DNA from 3 places in the Enterobacter sp. Li2LvB3 genome. Region 1 is predicted to be linked to each of the others. Evidence: predicted binding sites of a transcription regulator. Region 1 holds the regulator's gene; each other region holds the start of a gene.
What was found. The regulator PhoB, encoded in region 1, activates phosphate uptake and scavenging genes when phosphate is short. The targets are predictions, from matches to a motif close to CTGTCATAAAACTGNCNNAT.

Region 1 (5,527 bases):
ACAGAACGCTTGGACCGGCCATTTTGATGGCATCTGCCGAGCCATAAAAAAGACCCGTACCGATAGCTGAACCAAGTGCCATAAAGCGGATGTGGCGGGTGCTCAGTCCACGTTTGAGTTTGTTAGTACTTTCCATTTAAATCTTGCCATTCAACACGAAAAAAACAAAAAACCACGGGGCCTTAAGCCCCGTGGTTAAACAGTTTGTTGCCGTTGATTAATGCGCGTTAGATGTAACCTGACGCCCTGCTGCACGGTCCCAGATAACGGCCAGAACCAGCGCTACAACGGTAGGCATCAGCCATGCCAGACCCTGTTCGGACAGCGGCAGACGCTGTGTCCAGGCTGGCAGCATTTCACTGAATGCTGATGCTTTGATTCCGTCAAGGATACCAAAAAGAAGGCTGATAAACATGGCCGGCGCAATAATTCGGGATGAATTATTCCACCACGGACGAGTAAAGCTCAACACCACCAGCACAATGCACGGCGGATAAATGGCCGTCAGCACCGGAATGGAAACCTGAATCAGGTGGCTCAGCCCCAGATTCGATACCGCCATTGAGAAAATGCCCAGAATAAACACCAGCGAGCGGTAAGAGAGCGGCAGATACTGAGCAAAGAACTCAGCGCACGCGCAGGTCAGGCCAACGGCCGTCACCAGACACGCCAGGAAAATCAGCACCGCAAGCAACATGCTGCCCGCACCACCGAAGGTGTGCTGCACGTAAGCATGAAGGATAGCCGCACCGTTCGCGTTCTGTTCAACCAGCATAGCGCTATCTGAACCCAGGCGGAACAGCGCCAGATACAGCAGCGTCAGGCCCACACCGGCCATCAGGCCAGCCCAGATGGTATAGCGGGTCAGCAGACGCGCTTCGGTCACGCCACGGGAACGCGCCGCGTTCACAATAACGATACCAAACACCATCGCGCCCAGCGTATCCATGGTCAGATAACCGTTCACAAAACCGTTGGAGAACGCCGCATTTTTATAGGCATCCATCGCATCGCTGATAGGGCCAGCCGGCCAGATGATAGCCGCAACGGCCAGCACGATCAGCGCCACAATTTTCATTGGCGCCAGGAAGTTCCCCACGGTATCCAGCAGCTTGCCCGGATAAAGAGAAACCAGAATGACAATCGCGAAGTACACCAGGCTGTAGATAAACAGCGGCATCGCACCGTCGCCGGTCAGCGGAGCAATCCCCACTTCAAAAGAGACCGTTGCCGTACGCGGGGTCGCAAACAGTGGGCCAACAGCCAGATAGCAGACCGTCGCCAGCAGAACGCCAGCCACTTTACCGATCGGTGTGCTGAGGCTATCAACGCCGCCGCCGACTTTCGCCAGCGCAACGATGGTCAGTACCGGTAGACCCACGGCAGTAATCAGGAAACCAAACGCAGCAGTCCAGACGTGTTCACCCGCCTGTAAGCCGACCATTGGAGGGAAAATGATGTTGCCTGCGCCAACGAACAGCGCAAATGTCATAAAGCCCAGCGCGATGATGTCACGCGATTTTAAGTGATGGGTCATAAAACCTTACTGCCTGTGGATGTGGTGTTGAAAACGTTGAGATTTTCGCCATCCCTGACGGGACAATACAGCGGAAAACTTGCTCAATTTCAGCGGGAAATTCTCCCGTCCTGGCGTGGAGAAGAATAGTTTTTCGATTTACCACGCAAATACAGTCGGTCTGACAGTATCTGGGGGGCAATTTAAACGCTTATAACGTTTAAAGGCAAGATGGGATCGTGAAACCAGAACAATATGCCAGTATGAAAAATCAGGCCAGCACAATACGCTATTTATAAGAAAAACCCATGGCTAATCATGCGAACAAAAAAGCATCGGGCGTATAAAATTCACTCAGGTTTTACTTGGCCGCAAAGCAAACGGGCCAGCAATGGCTGGCCCGTGGAAAGGAAAAATGACACGCCTGTTGTCAGGCGATTTTTTTGGCAATTAATCGTTCCGGGATAACGAAACTGAAACGAGTTCCTTTCCCCAGCGTGCTCTGAATATCGAGACGACTTTCATGATGATTGACCGCATGTTTCACAATCGCCAACCCCAGACCGCTTCCTCCGGTCTGGCGCGAGCGCGCTTTATCAACACGATAGAAGCGTTCGGTCAGGCGAGGCAGGTGTTCCGGCGAAATACCTGGCCCGTTGTCCTCAACGCTAAACTCCGCACCTGTCGGGGTATGTTGCCAGCGCACCACAATATGCGTCCCTTCTGGCGTGTGATTTACCGCGTTATAGACCAGGTTAGAAATGGCGCTACGCAACTCATCCTCGCTGCCCAGTACTTTCAGGCCATTATCAACCTCAAAGGTCAGTTGATGTTTTTTATGGCTCAAGGTCTGCGCTTCGCGCTCTACAACGCGCAGCATCATCGGCACGTCGATAGTGTCATTCAACGCAAGCGTCGGGGCGGCCTCTATTTTCGATAACGTCAGAAGCTGTTTCACCAGCCCTTCCATCCGGTGCGTTTGCTCACGCATGGTATGCAGCGCTTTTTCGCGTGGCGCCCCTTCCAGCGTTTGCTCCTGCATCATCTCCAGATAGCCCTGCAGCACCGTTAACGGCGTGCGCAATTCGTGGCTGACGTTGGCAAAGAAATTACGTCGCGCCCCTTCCAGCTGGTGCATCTGCGTTACGTCGCGCGCCACCATTAACCACTGCTGGTCGCTGTAGGGCATCACGCGGATCTCAAGGTGACGACCATTGTTCAGTTTCAGATTATGCGGGCGGGTGAAGTCACGTTTTTTCAGATACTGCGTAAATTCAGGGTAACGCAGAAGGTTAAGGATATTCTGGCCATTATCATCCGGCCAGCGCAGCCCAAGCAGCTGTTGCGCCAGGCCATTACACCAGAAGATAGTCCCTTCTTCGGTGGTCAGAATGACCGCATCCGGCAGCGACTCCGCGCCACTGCGAAAACGTTTGATCAGGCTACCCAGCTCACGACGGCGCTTTTTATTACGCATCTGCATCTGATGCAGGCCGTAGAGCAGCGGCTCCCAGCTTCCGCTTCCCGGCGGAGGCGTCATACTGCGGTCAACCCACAGCCACCAGGAAAGGCGCAGTAAGTTCCAGAAATGCCAAATTAGCAGCCCGGTGACCGCAGCCAGTAAAAACCACGGCAAATGTCCAACGAATGCCCCCAGAATGAGGGCCGGGATACAACAAAGAATGAGTTCAAAAACGAGCCTTTTCCATGACAGACGTTCCAGCACGCGTCACACTCCTGTCATTGTTCAGAAACGGGTCGAGAAACGATAACCCGTGCCGCGGACCGTCTGCACCATACGATCGTGGCCGCTCAGCTCCAGCGCTTTACGCAAGCGGCGAATATGGACATCAACCGTCCGGTCTTCGACATAGACGTTAGTCCCCCAGACGTTATTCAGCAACTGCTCACGGCTATAGACACGCTCAGGGTGAGTCATAAAGAAATGCAATAACTTGAATTCGGTCGGCCCCATATCGAGTGGGTTTTCGCCGGTCATCACCCGGTGTGACGTTGGATCAAGACTTAAGCCCTGCATCTCAATCACCTCTTCCACCGCCATCGGCGAAATACGGCGCATCACCGCTTTAATACGGGCGACCAGTTCTTTAGGAGAGAATGGTTTAGTGATGTAATCGTCAGCGCCTGTTTCCAGACCGCGCACACGATCTTCTTCTTCACCGCGCGCCGTGAGCATGACAACCGGAATATCGCGGGTCATCGCTTCACGTTTAATGTGTTTGATGAACTGCAATCCCGAGCCGCCAGGCAGCATCCAGTCAAGCAAAATCAAATCAGGCCAGGGTTCGTTAAGTTGATTCACCGCGCTGTCATAATCTTCAGCTTCTACCGGCTGAAAGCCATTTTGTTCGAGCACGAAGCACACCATTTCACGGATCGGAGCTTCATCTTCTACGACCAGAATACGTCTCGCCATACTTTGCCCTGTCTTATCTTATTTAAGTTACAAGTTTGTAATGCGGCGTCATTATGCGTCAGATTTATGACAGATTTATGAAAAACATTACCACTATAAATGGCAAACTGTTGTTTTATTACAGCGGTTATTTTCCGTTCTCTGAAAGTTTATAATCCTATCCTCATTTTTTTGCCACGGAACCGTTATGCGCATACTTCACACCTCGGACTGGCATCTGGGTCAAAATTTTTACAGCAAAAGCCGCGCCGCAGAACATGAAGCCTTCCTGAACTGGCTGCTGGAAACTGCTCAGTTGCACCAGGTTGATGCCATCATCGTTGCCGGTGATATTTTTGATACCGGGCAACCGCCAAGCTATGCGCGCGAACTGTATAACCGTTTTGTCGTTAACTTACAGCAAACCGGCTGTCATCTGGTGATTGTTGCGGGTAACCACGACTCCGTGGCAACGCTGAATGAATCCCGCGATATTCTCGCGTTCCTCAACACGACGGTCGTCGCCAGCGCCGGGCACGCCCCGCAGATCCTGAAAAAACGCGACGGGACGCCGGGTGCGGTACTGTGTCCGGTGCCTTTTTTACGTCCGAGAGATATCGTTCAGAGTCAGGCCGGGCTTTCCGGCGGTGAAAAGCAGCAGCACCTGTTGCAGAGCATAACCGACTACTACCACCAGCAGTATGAAGCAGCCTGCGCCCTTCGCGGTGAACAGGCGATCCCCGTGATTGCCACCGGACATTTGACTACCGTTGGGGCGAGCAAAAGTGACGCAGTACGTGACATTTATATCGGCACGCTTGATGCTTTCCCGGCGCAAAACTTCCCGCCTGCGGATTACATCGCGCTGGGGCATATTCACCGCGCGCAGATGATTGGCGGTAGCGAACATATTCGCTATTGCGGCTCCCCGATTTCCCTGAGTTTTGACGAGACGGGCAAAGCCAAATCCGTGCATCTGGTGACGTTTACCGCTGGCAAGCTCAGCGCCGTCGATACGCTGGACGTCCCGGTCACCCAACCGCTCGCGGTGCTCAAAGGCGACCAGGCAGCCATCACCACTCAGCTTGAGCAGTGGCGTGGCGCGGCGCAAGAACCGCCGGTCTGGCTGGATATCGAAATCACCACCGATGAATATCTGCATGATATGCAGCGTAAAATTCAGGCCTTAACGGAAGATTTGCCCGTCGAGGTGTTGCTGGTGCGCCGTAGCCGCGAACAGCGCGAGAAAATCCTGTTGAGCGCTCAGCGCGAAACGCTGAGCGAGCTGAAGGTCGAAGAGGTTTTTGAACGCCGGTTGGCCCAGGAAGAAATGGACGATGCAAAACGCGCCAGGCTGAACGAGCTGTTCGCCCATACACTGCACTCACTGAATGACGAGGAAGAGAACGCATGAAAATCCTGAGTCTGCGTCTGAAAAACCTCAACTCACTCAAGGGTGAGTGGAAAATCGACTTTACCGCTGAACCTTTCGCCAGCAACGGTTTATTTGCAATTACCGGTGCCACCGGGGCAGGTAAAACCACGCTGCTGGATGCCATTTGCCTTGCGCTGTACCACGAAACGCCGCGCCTGCA
Region 2 (5,527 bases), on a different contig from region 1:
TCGGCTCTGATACGCAGCTGGTGGCGCCTGTTACCGTTGGTAATGGCGTAACTATTGCCGCAGGAACGACTGTCACGCGTGATGTGGCCGATAACGAGCTGGTGTTAAGCCGTGTGCCGCAGGTTCACAAGCAGGGCTGGAAACGCCCGGTGAAGAAGTAACAGATTTTCGGGACGAGGGGATAATATAATCCCCCTCCCATAAGCAGTACCCATAAATATAACCCCACTCTCTACAAGGCTCGGGGCGCCCGAAAAGGGCAACAACAGGTCAGCGACAACGCATGGCATAGCGCCATAATCAGGAAATCTAACTATGTGTGGAATTGTTGGAGCAGTTGCGCAGCGTGATATTGCTGAAATCCTTCTCGAAGGTTTACGTCGTCTGGAATACCGTGGCTATGACTCTGCTGGTCTGGCTGTGGTGGATGCGGAAGGTCAAATGACCCGTTTGCGTCGTCTGGGTAAAGTGCAGATCCTGGCGCAAGCGGCGGAAGAACACCCACTGCACGGCGGTACCGGTATTGCGCATACTCGCTGGGCGACGCATGGCGAACCCTCCGAAGGTAACGCACACCCGCATGTGTCTGAACACATTGTGGTGGTGCATAACGGCATTATCGAAAACCACGAACCACTCCGTGAAATGCTGAAAACACGCGGTTATACCTTCGTGTCTGAAACCGACACCGAAGTTATTGCTCACCTGGTTCACTGGGAACTGGAACAGGGCGGCACGCTGCGTGATGCGGTGCTGCGTGCTATTCCTCAGCTGCGCGGTGCATACGGGACGGTTATCATGGATTCCCGTGACCCGAGCACACTGCTTGCTGCACGCTCCGGTAGCCCAATGGTTATCGGCCTTGGCATGGGTGAAAACTTCATCGCATCCGATCAGCTGGCACTGCTGCCAGTGACCCGTCGCTTTATCTTCCTGGAAGAGGGCGATATCGCTGAAGTGACGCGCCGTTCCGTGTCTATCTTTGATAAAGCCGGTACGCAGATCAATCGCCAGGAAATTGAATCCAACCTGCAATACGACGCAGGCGATAAAGGCGCTTACCGTCACTACATGCAGAAAGAGATTTACGAGCAGCCGAACGCCATCAAAAACACCCTGACCGGGCGTATTAGCCACGGCGTGGTGGATTTGAGCGAATTGGGCGACAAGGCGAACGAGCTGCTGTCGAAGGTTGAGCATATTCAGATCGTGGCCTGCGGCACCTCCTACAACTCCGGTATGGTCTCTCGCTACTGGTTTGAATCGCTGGCGGATGTGCCATGCGATGTGGAAATCGCGTCTGAATTCCGCTACCGCAAATCCGCAGTGCGCCGTAACAGCCTGATGATCACCCTTTCCCAGTCTGGCGAAACAGCCGATACCCTGGCGGCGCTGCGTCTGTCCAAAGAGCTGGGCTATCTTGGCTCTCTGGCGATTTGTAACGTGCCGGGATCTTCTCTGGTACGCGAATCCGATCTTGCGCTGATGACCAACGCGGGCACGGAAATTGGTGTCGCATCGACGAAAGCCTTCACTACGCAGCTGACAGTGCTGCTAATGCTGGTGGCAAAACTGGCGCGTCTGAAAGGGCTGGATGCCGCTGTTGAGCAGAACATTGTTCATGGTTTGCAGGCTTTGCCGAGCCGTATTGAGCAGATGCTGTCTCAGGACAAACGTATTGAGCAGCTTGCGGAAGATTTCTCTGACAAACATCACGCGCTGTTCCTGGGGCGTGGCGATCAGTATCCGATTGCGCTGGAAGGCGCGCTGAAGCTGAAAGAAATCTCGTACATCCACGCAGAAGCCTATGCGGCAGGTGAGCTGAAACACGGCCCTCTGGCGCTGATTGATGCGGATATGCCGGTTATCGTCGTTGCGCCAAACAACGAACTGCTGGAAAAACTGAAGTCCAACATTGAAGAAGTGCGCGCCCGTGGCGGTGTACTGTACGTCTTTGCTGATAAGGATGCCGGTTTCACCAGCAACGACAACATGCACATCATCGAGATGCCGCATGTGGAAGAGGTGATTGCACCTATCTTCTACACCGTTCCGCTGCAATTACTGGCTTATCACGTTGCGCTTATCAAAGGCACCGACGTTGACCAGCCACGTAACCTGGCGAAATCTGTGACGGTTGAATAATCATCTCAGGCTCCACCTTCGGGTGGAGCTTTTTTACCCTTCCTGGTTTGTTTTTAATCAACTCTTTCCCATTTTTATTTATGACAATCTGTCATCTTCAGCTACTTTTTTCAGTGTCACATAAAGAAAATATCACTGAAAACATACTGTCATGTTTGTGGCTATCTAATTGATACGTTTGATAATTTTTACTGACTTTTAAGTCAAACTTTCGTTGTCATAAAACTGTCATAATTCGTACATTTATCTGTCACCTGTTTGTCCTATTTTGCTCATCGTAGCCACTAAACAACGATTTACGAAAATCTTGCAGGAGACATTATGAAAGTTATGCGTACCACTGTCGCAACTGTTGTCGCCGCGACCTTATCTCTGAGCGCTTTCTCTGTATTCGCAGAGGCAAGCCTGACTGGTGCCGGTGCAACCTTCCCTGCGCCGGTGTATGCCAAATGGGCAGATACCTACCAGAAAGAAACGGGTAACAAGGTTAACTACCAGGGTATCGGCTCCTCCGGTGGCGTTAAACAAATTACCGCTAACACCGTTGATTTCGGCGCATCAGATGCTCCACTGACTGATGAAAAACTGGCTCAGGAAGGCCTGTTCCAGTTCCCTACCGTTATCGGTGGTGTGGTTCTGGCCATCAACCTGCCGGGCGTGAAGTCTGGTGAGCTGGTGCTGGACGGCAAAACACTGGGTGACATCTACCTGGGCAAAATCAAAAAATGGGATGACGAAGCCATTGCTAAACTCAACCCAGGCCTGAAACTGCCTTCTCAGAACATCGCTGTGGTTCGCCGCGCAGATGGTTCTGGTACCTCTTTCGTCTTCACCAGTTACCTGGCGAAAGTGAACGAAGAGTGGAAATCTAAAGTCGGTTCTGGCTCTACCGTTAACTGGCCAACCGGTTTGGGCGGTAAAGGTAACGACGGTATCGCGGCATTCGTACAGCGTCTGCCAGGCTCTATCGGTTATGTAGAATACGCTTACGCTAAGCAGAACAACCTGGCTTACACCAAGCTGCTGTCTGCTGACGGCAAGCCAGTAAGCCCGACTGAAGAGAACTTTGCTAACGCTGCTAAAGGCGCTGACTGGAGCAAATCCTTTGCACAGGATCTGACTAACCAGAAAGGCGAAGGCGCATGGCCAATCACCTCTACCACGTTCATTCTGGTTCACAAAGAGCAGAAGAAACCTGAGCAAGGTACTGAAGTGCTGAAGTTCTTCGACTGGGCATACAAAAACGGCAACAAACAGGCTAACGACCTGGATTACGCCAGCCTGCCGGATAGCGTGGTTGAGCAGATTCGTGCTGCATGGAAGACCAACGTAAAAGACAGCAGCGGTAAGGCATTGTATTAATTTAGCATTCTGACGAAAATGGCGGGTGGCGCTTGCGCTAACCCGCCCTACGGTTCCAACTGTAGGCCGGATAAGCGCAAGCGCCATCCGGCAATTTCGTAAACGCGTTTAACAGAAGAGTGATTTATGGCTGCAACCAAGCCTGCATTTAACCCTCCGGGTAAAAAAGGTGACATGATTTTCAGCGCGCTGGTAAAACTGGCTGCGCTGATTGTGCTATTGCTGCTGGGCGGCATTATCGTGTCCCTGATTTTCTCATCCTGGCCGAGCATCCAGAAATTTGGATTCTCTTTCCTGTGGACGAAAGAGTGGGATGCACCGAACGACATCTACGGTGCGCTGGTGCCGATTTACGGCACGCTGGTGACCTCGTTCATTGCTCTGCTGATCGCTGTTCCGGTCAGTTTTGGTATTGCCCTGTTCCTGACGGAACTGGCGCCTAACTGGCTGAAGCGTCCGCTTGGTATCGCCATCGAACTGCTGGCGGCTATCCCGAGTATCGTGTACGGCATGTGGGGCCTGTTTATCTTTGCTCCGCTGTTTGCGAAATACTTCCAGGAGCCGGTGGGCAATGTCCTGTCCTCTATCCCGTTTGTGGGAGCGCTGTTCTCTGGCCCGGCATTCGGTATCGGTATTCTGGCTGCGGGTGTGATCCTCGCCATCATGATTATTCCGTACATTGCGGCCGTTATGCGCGATGTCTTCGAACAAACCCCGGTGATGATGAAAGAGTCGGCTTACGGCATCGGCTGCACCACCTGGGAAGTCATCTGGCGCATTGTTCTTCCGTTCACCAAAAATGGGGTGATCGGTGGTGTTATGTTGGGATTAGGTCGTGCACTGGGTGAAACCATGGCGGTGACCTTTATCATCGGTAATACCTACCAGCTCGACAGCGCATCGCTCTACATGCCAGGTAACAGCATTACATCAGCCCTGGCTAACGAATTTGCTGAGGCGGAATCCGGGCTGCACGTTGCTGCTCTGATGGAACTGGGTCTGATTCTGTTTGTTATCACCTTCATTGTTCTGGCGATTTCCAAGCTGATGATTATGCGTTTGGCTAAGAACGAGGGGGCACGTTAATGGCGACTCTCGAAATGCAAAGCACCGCTGAGCTGGCGGAATCCCGCCGCAAAATGCAGGCCAAGCGCCGAGTGAAAAACCGTATTGCGCTGACGCTCTCTATGGCGACGATGGCATTCGGTCTGTTCTGGCTGGTCTGGATCCTCTTCTCTACCGTTGTGCGCGGTATTGACGGTATGTCACTGGCGCTGTTTACCGAAATGACGCCACCACCGAACACCGCGGGTGGCGGCCTGGCGAACGCCCTGGCGGGCAGCGGCCTGTTGATCCTGTGGGCTACGGTCGTTGGGACACCGCTTGGCATTATGGCGGGGATCTACCTGGCAGAATATGGTCGTAAATCCTGGCTTGCAGAAGTGATTCGCTTCATTAACGACATTCTGCTCTCTGCACCTTCTATCGTGGTCGGCCTGTTCGTTTACACCATTGTGGTGGCGCAGATGGAACACTTCTCCGGCTGGGCTGGCGTTATTGCGCTGGCGCTGTTGCAGGTGCCCATCGTCATCCGTACCACCGAAAACATGCTGAAACTGGTGCCTGATAGCCTGCGTGAAGCGGCCTATGCACTGGGAACACCAAAATGGAAAATGATCTCCGCGATTACGCTGAAAGCGTCAATCTCCGGGATCATGACTGGCGTCCTGCTGGCCGTTGCCCGTATTGCGGGTGAAACGGCTCCGCTGCTGTTTACTTCGCTCTCCAACCAGTTCTGGAGTACGGACATGATGCAGCCTATCGCTAACCTGCCGGTCACCATCTTTAAATTTGCGATGAGCCCGTTCGCGGAGTGGCAGCAGCTGGCCTGGGCCGGGGTGCTGATCATTACCCTTTGCGTTCTGTTGCTGAACATTCTGGCGCGCGTCATTTTCGCGAAGAAGAAACACGGTTAATTTTTTACGGCGCGGCACATCGCGGCGTCGAATGAGGAAATGAG
Region 3 (5,527 bases), on a different contig from region 1:
CTAATCCCTTTGCTGATCAGCGTGCAAACCCGCAGCTCAGAACGGGTCAGGGTGGCATTGGGCACGCTTGCGTTGGTGAAATTTTCAGTGCTTAAGCGCAGGATCAGTTGCGAAACGGACAGGTTGGTCGGCATCACTTTCACCCGCTCAGAAGGCAAGTAGATTTGGATGTCATTGACGCGGGACGCTTCGGTAAAGACCAGGCTGTGTTTATGAGGCGAACTTTTCATGACCTGTTCGCGCATTCGCAGAATACTTTCCGGGCTTACGCCATTGCTCCAGAAAATATCTGGTCGGGGAGCCATCATTGTCGAAATGAGTGCTTTAAGGCCGAGCCACAGGAAATAGTTGTCGCTCAGAATGATGATTTGATAATCGGCGCGTGTGGTGTGAGACAGGTTCATTTACTTATTCCACAGGTAACCCTGGCCGTAATCCGCCGCGCTGGCGCGGGCAAGCGCGAAGTCGGCAAAGGTTTCAATGCCTTCAATCAGCACTTTGCTGGCCAGTTTTTCCGGGCGCGGAGTTTCCAGAATCAGGCGGGTGTAGAACTCCTCTTCCAGCAGCAGTTCGGAGGTGGCGTTCAGATAATATTTCCTCCGCGCGTTGCAACTCATGGCGTGGCGAAGCTGCGCAAAAAAATGCTGTTTACGCTGTGCAAAGGACATCGTTCTGAAGTAGTGCTCAAGATTGACGTGCGGTTTTGCCGTGGACAACATTTCCCAGGCAATGACATGTTCAGTATGTAATGTCCGGATGGATTCGAATTTGTAGCCAGTTAACATGATAGGGTTGCGTGAGTTCTCGTCGTGAATTGATGAGTTACGCAGTGTAGGGAGAGGGGGACTTTCAGGATATTTATAAATAGATTTGCCTTATATAAAGAGCTTTAATCTAATTTATAATTATTTTATAGGATTTTGAATGGTCGTTTGTGCGCCCGACAGGATGCCGGGCGCGGAGTGTGATTAGCCTTCGTTGCTTACAATTTTAATTTCTACCATCCCGATTCCCAGCTTACGCGGCGAGTGGCCAAGGATATTGCCTTCGTTGGTGGACTGCGGGTCTGGCGGCGCAATCACCAGGGTATTGCTGCGCGACGGGTTGTCGAAATGCAGCGTGGTGGTGGTGACATCATTGCCGAGCGTCAGCGCCTGAACGGTATCACCTACCCGCACCGGGATCGGGTGATTGGCGTTAGGGCCAAATGCCTTCGCGGTGATCACCAGATCGAATTTTTCCGGTAGCGGATGGGCGTATTCGATTTTCACTTCATCACCCAACTGGGCATTGGACCAGCGGCCCCAGGACTCAGGGCGCGAGATCCCGCTGAACTGCTTCACCTCTTCCGGCGCACCGGCCACGTTAAAGATAAAGCTGTCGGCTTTGTAACGAATATCGTTATCGACGATTTTCAGCATATCGACGTTGCGCTGGTAGCGGGTTGTGTCGATGACCGTATCTTTAAAGGCGGTTTTACCTTTCCACTGGGCTTTATCGATGTGCTGAACGATCTGTTCCCCGCCAAGCTGCCCCTGGGAGACGCACCAGTCGGTTGAGAGCGACAGCGGCTGCGACCAGAGCTGACCCATTTTGTAGCATTGATCTACCCAGACGAAGTTATCGCGCGGGGCGAAATCGGCCAGCTGGTAACGCAGTGGCGCTGAGTATTCACTTTCCGGCAGCGGCTCTACACGGTTATCCGACACGCGAAGCAGCAACGGCAGGCGGAAATGGCTGCCCGAGAAGGCAATCATGCCTTTCTGCTGATCGATGGTGAAGTCTTTCATTTCTTTCGGGAAGTTCCACAGGCGAATGATATCAGGCTTCCACGCGAGGATTTTTTCCTTCATGTTGAGGAACACTTCCGACAGCGACTGTCCTGACAGGGTGCTACGACCCAGACCAATAAAGTTATCACCGCCCAGGATATCCAGCACGGTGGCGCCGTTATCCATCGAGTTACGCTTGGTGGCAATTACATCCTGCTGCGGCTGGTCGCCACGCAGAATGAAGAACAGATTGCTGCGGTCCTGTTTGTTGAGCTCATCCCATGCGCTGTTTTTCATCGCCAGATGGTCAGAAGAGACAACAATCACCGTGTTTTTAAAATAGGGTGAGGCTTTAATTTTTTCGACCAGCGCGGCGATATGTTCCTGGCTGCACGTCACGGCGCTAAAGGACTTATTGTTTTTACCGTTGATATTGTAGCTTTTGCGCTGACAGGTGCGGGACACAAATCCGTCAGGATGGTGTGTGTCCACCGTCAGGGCGAACAGCGAGAAGCGCTGGCCTGAGCGGGACAGTTCTTCGAATTTCTTCCAGGTTTCATCCAGTACGGTGTCGTCGTAGAAGCCCCAGTCGTTACGATAGGCAGGGTCGGCTACCGTGGTTTTTAACTCTTCTGCGCCGTAAAGATGATCAAAACCGTGTGATTTCAGGAACACGTCTTTCCCGGCAAAGCGCAGGTTAGCTCCCTGCACAAAATAGTTTTCGTAGCCGGAGTTTTTCAGGATATCGCCAAGACAGATATTCTGCGGGAAGAAGCTCGACATGGACGCAGACGCGTTGCCTTCAAACGGGGCAAATAGCGGAATACCACACTGGGAAGCGACCATACCGGCGATGGTGTAATCGGTGCCGGGTAACTGCATGGTGTGGCTGAAATCAAGGCCTTCGTCTTTCAGCGGGCCAAGATCGGGAGTCAGGTTCGGGAACGCGTCATTATCAAAGTAGGTACGCTCCAGGCTTTCACCGTAGATGTAGACCAGATTGAGCTTCGGGCTGGCGATTTTCTTCGATGGCTCTTTGTAGTACGCAGCAAAATCAGGATCACCATCGCGCGACTGGGATTTGACCAGCTCGGTGATTTGGTGGAAGGCCGGGCTGGCATCCACTGAGGCCAGTGCCAGAAATAGCGCCAGCAGGCTGTAGCCAAAATGGTGGGGAAGATGCCGACGACGACGCAGTACCCAGGCGAGCGCGCTGAAAATAGCAACCAGCGATACCACGATGCCCAGGCCTGGAAGTATGTACTTACCAACACCTGCGCCGGTCAGGCTGTTCGTCAGAGTATAAAGCACCGCGTCATTAATGCCGTCGCCTGTAAAGTAATCGCTCGCATACAAGGTAATGTTGAGAACAATAAAAATGCCAAGCACCACCAGCGTGGCGATAAACCACCAGGTGTTGCGACCGGCTTTCCAGGCGTAAACGCCCACGGAGGCAAGAAAAAGGGTTAGGGACATTAACTCTGACAACAGCATATCCTCATGACGCCAGACGCTTAGCTGGCTAACTGGTTATTTTTTGGTATTACAATGTAATTGCGATGTCGCTTAGCTGCAATTTTAGTGTCACTAAAATGTGCTGTTGTTAGGATTTGGTTTAGAAAACCATTTTTTTGAAGGCGGTCGCATCCTGACTGGCGGACGCTGAGACTGTGGCAGGTGGTGAAAACGCTCATTTGACGCCGCGTTATAAGACTAACGTATTAAACGCGGCGTGTTGTGGCAGAAAATGGGGTCGATCAGGAGATGAAATTCATCCCCTGCTTCAGCACCAGATCGCAGGCTTTGGTTTTCACTTCTTTCGCCAGCGAAGAGTTGCCGAGGGTGCTCAGGTTAAGCTGTTGGCCGTTTTGCGCATTCAGCAGGCCCTGAATACCGTCCATGTAGTTGGTATCTTGTTTCTGTTCTTGCGTATCCAGACCCAGTTTGCCAAGCACCTGGTTTTTAATGTTCTGGGTGTCGGTCATGGAAGCCAGCTTTTGCTTCGCACAATATTCCAGAATACCTGCCGCGTTGTTCATGGTGCCCGCGCTCAGGCTCTGAGAGCTGCTACCTAACAGGCTGGTGAGGGAAGAGGCGGACAGGCCACCCTGAGAGCTGCTGCTCTCTTTGGTCAGCTCGTTCGCGGCGCTGGAGAGTGAATCTTGCCATGATGCGGCCTGAGCAACGCCGGATACCATCAGCGCGCCTAATACTGTGCTGAGAAGAACGTGTTTTTTCATAATTGCTTACTCGAACAAAGCCCGTTTTGGGCCGAAAGTGGAGCCAGTATATACCTCTTGTCGCGCCGGTATTTCCTGGAAATTTCCTAATACTCTTTGCCGGTAACGCGGCTGCGATAACTATCCCAGTCAAAGATGACATACAGGCTGTTACCGAGCTTCATACGATCCATGACGCGTTCACCCAGCAGACGGGTCATTTCGTCGATATTGTGGTTAGTCAGCATTCCGGTTGGGCGTTTTGACGAGGAACGGCGGTCGACAATCTGGTTAATGATCACCTTTTCATAGCGGGATTCGGTCTGAACGCCAATCTCATCAATGACCAGTAAATCGACGTTGCTCAGGTCGTTAAGCAGCTGTTCTTCGCTGGTTTCGCGATTGCTGAAAGTGTCTTTCATGGCGGACATGATATCGGCCACGGTGATAATCAGCACCGATTTACCGCGCAGCAGTAGCTCGTTACAGATGGCAGCGGCAAGATGATTTTTCCCGGTGCCGGGCTTACCGCTAAAAATAAAGCTGGCAATGTTACCGTCGAATTCGTCTACATACTGGCGTGCGGCGGCCAGAGCGTTCATCTGCCCCTGCGACTCCACTTTGTAGTTATCAAACGAGCAGTTCTGGTGCAGCGGACGGATGCCAGAGCGGTTGAACGTGCGCTGCATTTTCATGGCCCGGTTTTCGCGGGCGAGGGCGGCGGCGCGGATCTCTCCTTGCTCTTTCTGCCATGCCAGCAGTTCTTCACCGGTCGTAAACGCGGGTTTGACGTTGGCAGGCATCATTTTTTGCAGACGTTTCATCAGGTCGCCGACGTTTTTCATTTAGCACCTCGGAATCCATTGGGGATCTGTTTGTCTGGTTCTGAAAAGGCGTTGATATCGCGCTTTGACTGACCGCCGTTACTGGCGCGGTTCATCTGAATGCTGCGCGCAAGTTTTTGCTGCCACTGAACATGGTGGAACACTTTGCCTTCTGCCTGCCAGTAGGCGGTGAATGCCGCCAGCTCTTCGGGGGTGACTGTTTGCGCGAGAGCAATCCCCCATAACGCGGCCTGACGCTGGAAATCGGCGTCAGGTTGCCATCCGCCGTACATGGCAAATTTCCCCATCGGCACGGCGACCGGGGCGCTTCCTGGCTCTTCAAAGAACTGAGTATCCAGCGTCACATCGCTCACCGGGCGCGACAGGCGCGCTTCGAGATCCAACAGCTGTGCCAGACGTTCAGGCGTGATCGCATAAAACGCCGGTGCGTTATCAGCGAATACCGCGAGCGTGCCGTTTTCGGCGTTGGTCAGTACACCACGGGGATCGTGCATAAACGCATCGATACCCGCAATGCTGGTGGTCAGGATTCTGGAAGACATAACACTTTCTCTACTGATTACTACGGGCGTGATATGGGCTTATGGTAGCACAGAGAGGAAGAGGGGATGGAGGGGGAAAGTATAGGTCACCCTCTCCCGGCAGGGAGAGGGAATCGGTAGGGATTAGGCGATGATATTCAACGTCACGT

Region 2: the regulator PhoB is predicted to act here: its motif matches at 2,360-2,379, upstream of pstS (phosphate ABC transporter substrate-binding protein PstS).
Region 3: the regulator PhoB is predicted to act here: its motif matches at 3,475-3,494, upstream of opgB (phosphatidylglycerol--membrane-oligosaccharide glycerophosphotransferase).

Annotation. Positions count from the first base shown of each region.
Region 1 covers NZ_JBSICG010000013.1:27,124-32,650, reverse strand. The annotation lists gene proY (proline-specific permease ProY) at 1-136, opposite strand, end outside; gene brnQ (branched-chain amino acid transporter carrier protein BrnQ) at 218-1,537, opposite strand; gene phoR (phosphate regulon sensor histidine kinase PhoR) at 1,947-3,242, opposite strand; gene phoB (phosphate response regulator transcription factor PhoB) at 3,264-3,953, opposite strand; gene sbcD (exonuclease subunit SbcD) at 4,141-5,346, shown strand; gene sbcC (exonuclease subunit SbcC) at 5,343-5,527, shown strand, end outside.
Region 2 covers NZ_JBSICG010000004.1:221,104-226,630, reverse strand. The annotation lists gene glmU (bifunctional UDP-N-acetylglucosamine diphosphorylase/glucosamine-1-phosphate N-acetyltransferase GlmU) at 1-161, shown strand, start outside; gene glmS (glutamine--fructose-6-phosphate transaminase (isomerizing)) at 316-2,145, shown strand; gene pstS (phosphate ABC transporter substrate-binding protein PstS) at 2,467-3,507, shown strand; gene pstC (phosphate ABC transporter permease PstC) at 3,634-4,593, shown strand; gene pstA (phosphate ABC transporter permease PstA) at 4,593-5,483, shown strand.
Region 3 covers NZ_JBSICG010000020.1:69,047-74,573, forward strand. The annotation lists gene ACS603_RS16665 (helix-turn-helix transcriptional regulator) at 1-404, opposite strand, end outside; gene ACS603_RS16670 (hypothetical protein) at 405-785, opposite strand; gene opgB (phosphatidylglycerol--membrane-oligosaccharide glycerophosphotransferase) at 969-3,260, opposite strand; gene ACS603_RS16680 (YjjA family protein) at 3,530-4,012, opposite strand; gene dnaC (replicative helicase loader DnaC) at 4,099-4,836, opposite strand; gene dnaT (primosomal protein DnaT) at 4,833-5,378, opposite strand; gene ACS603_RS16695 (organic hydroperoxide resistance protein) at 5,502-5,527, opposite strand, start outside.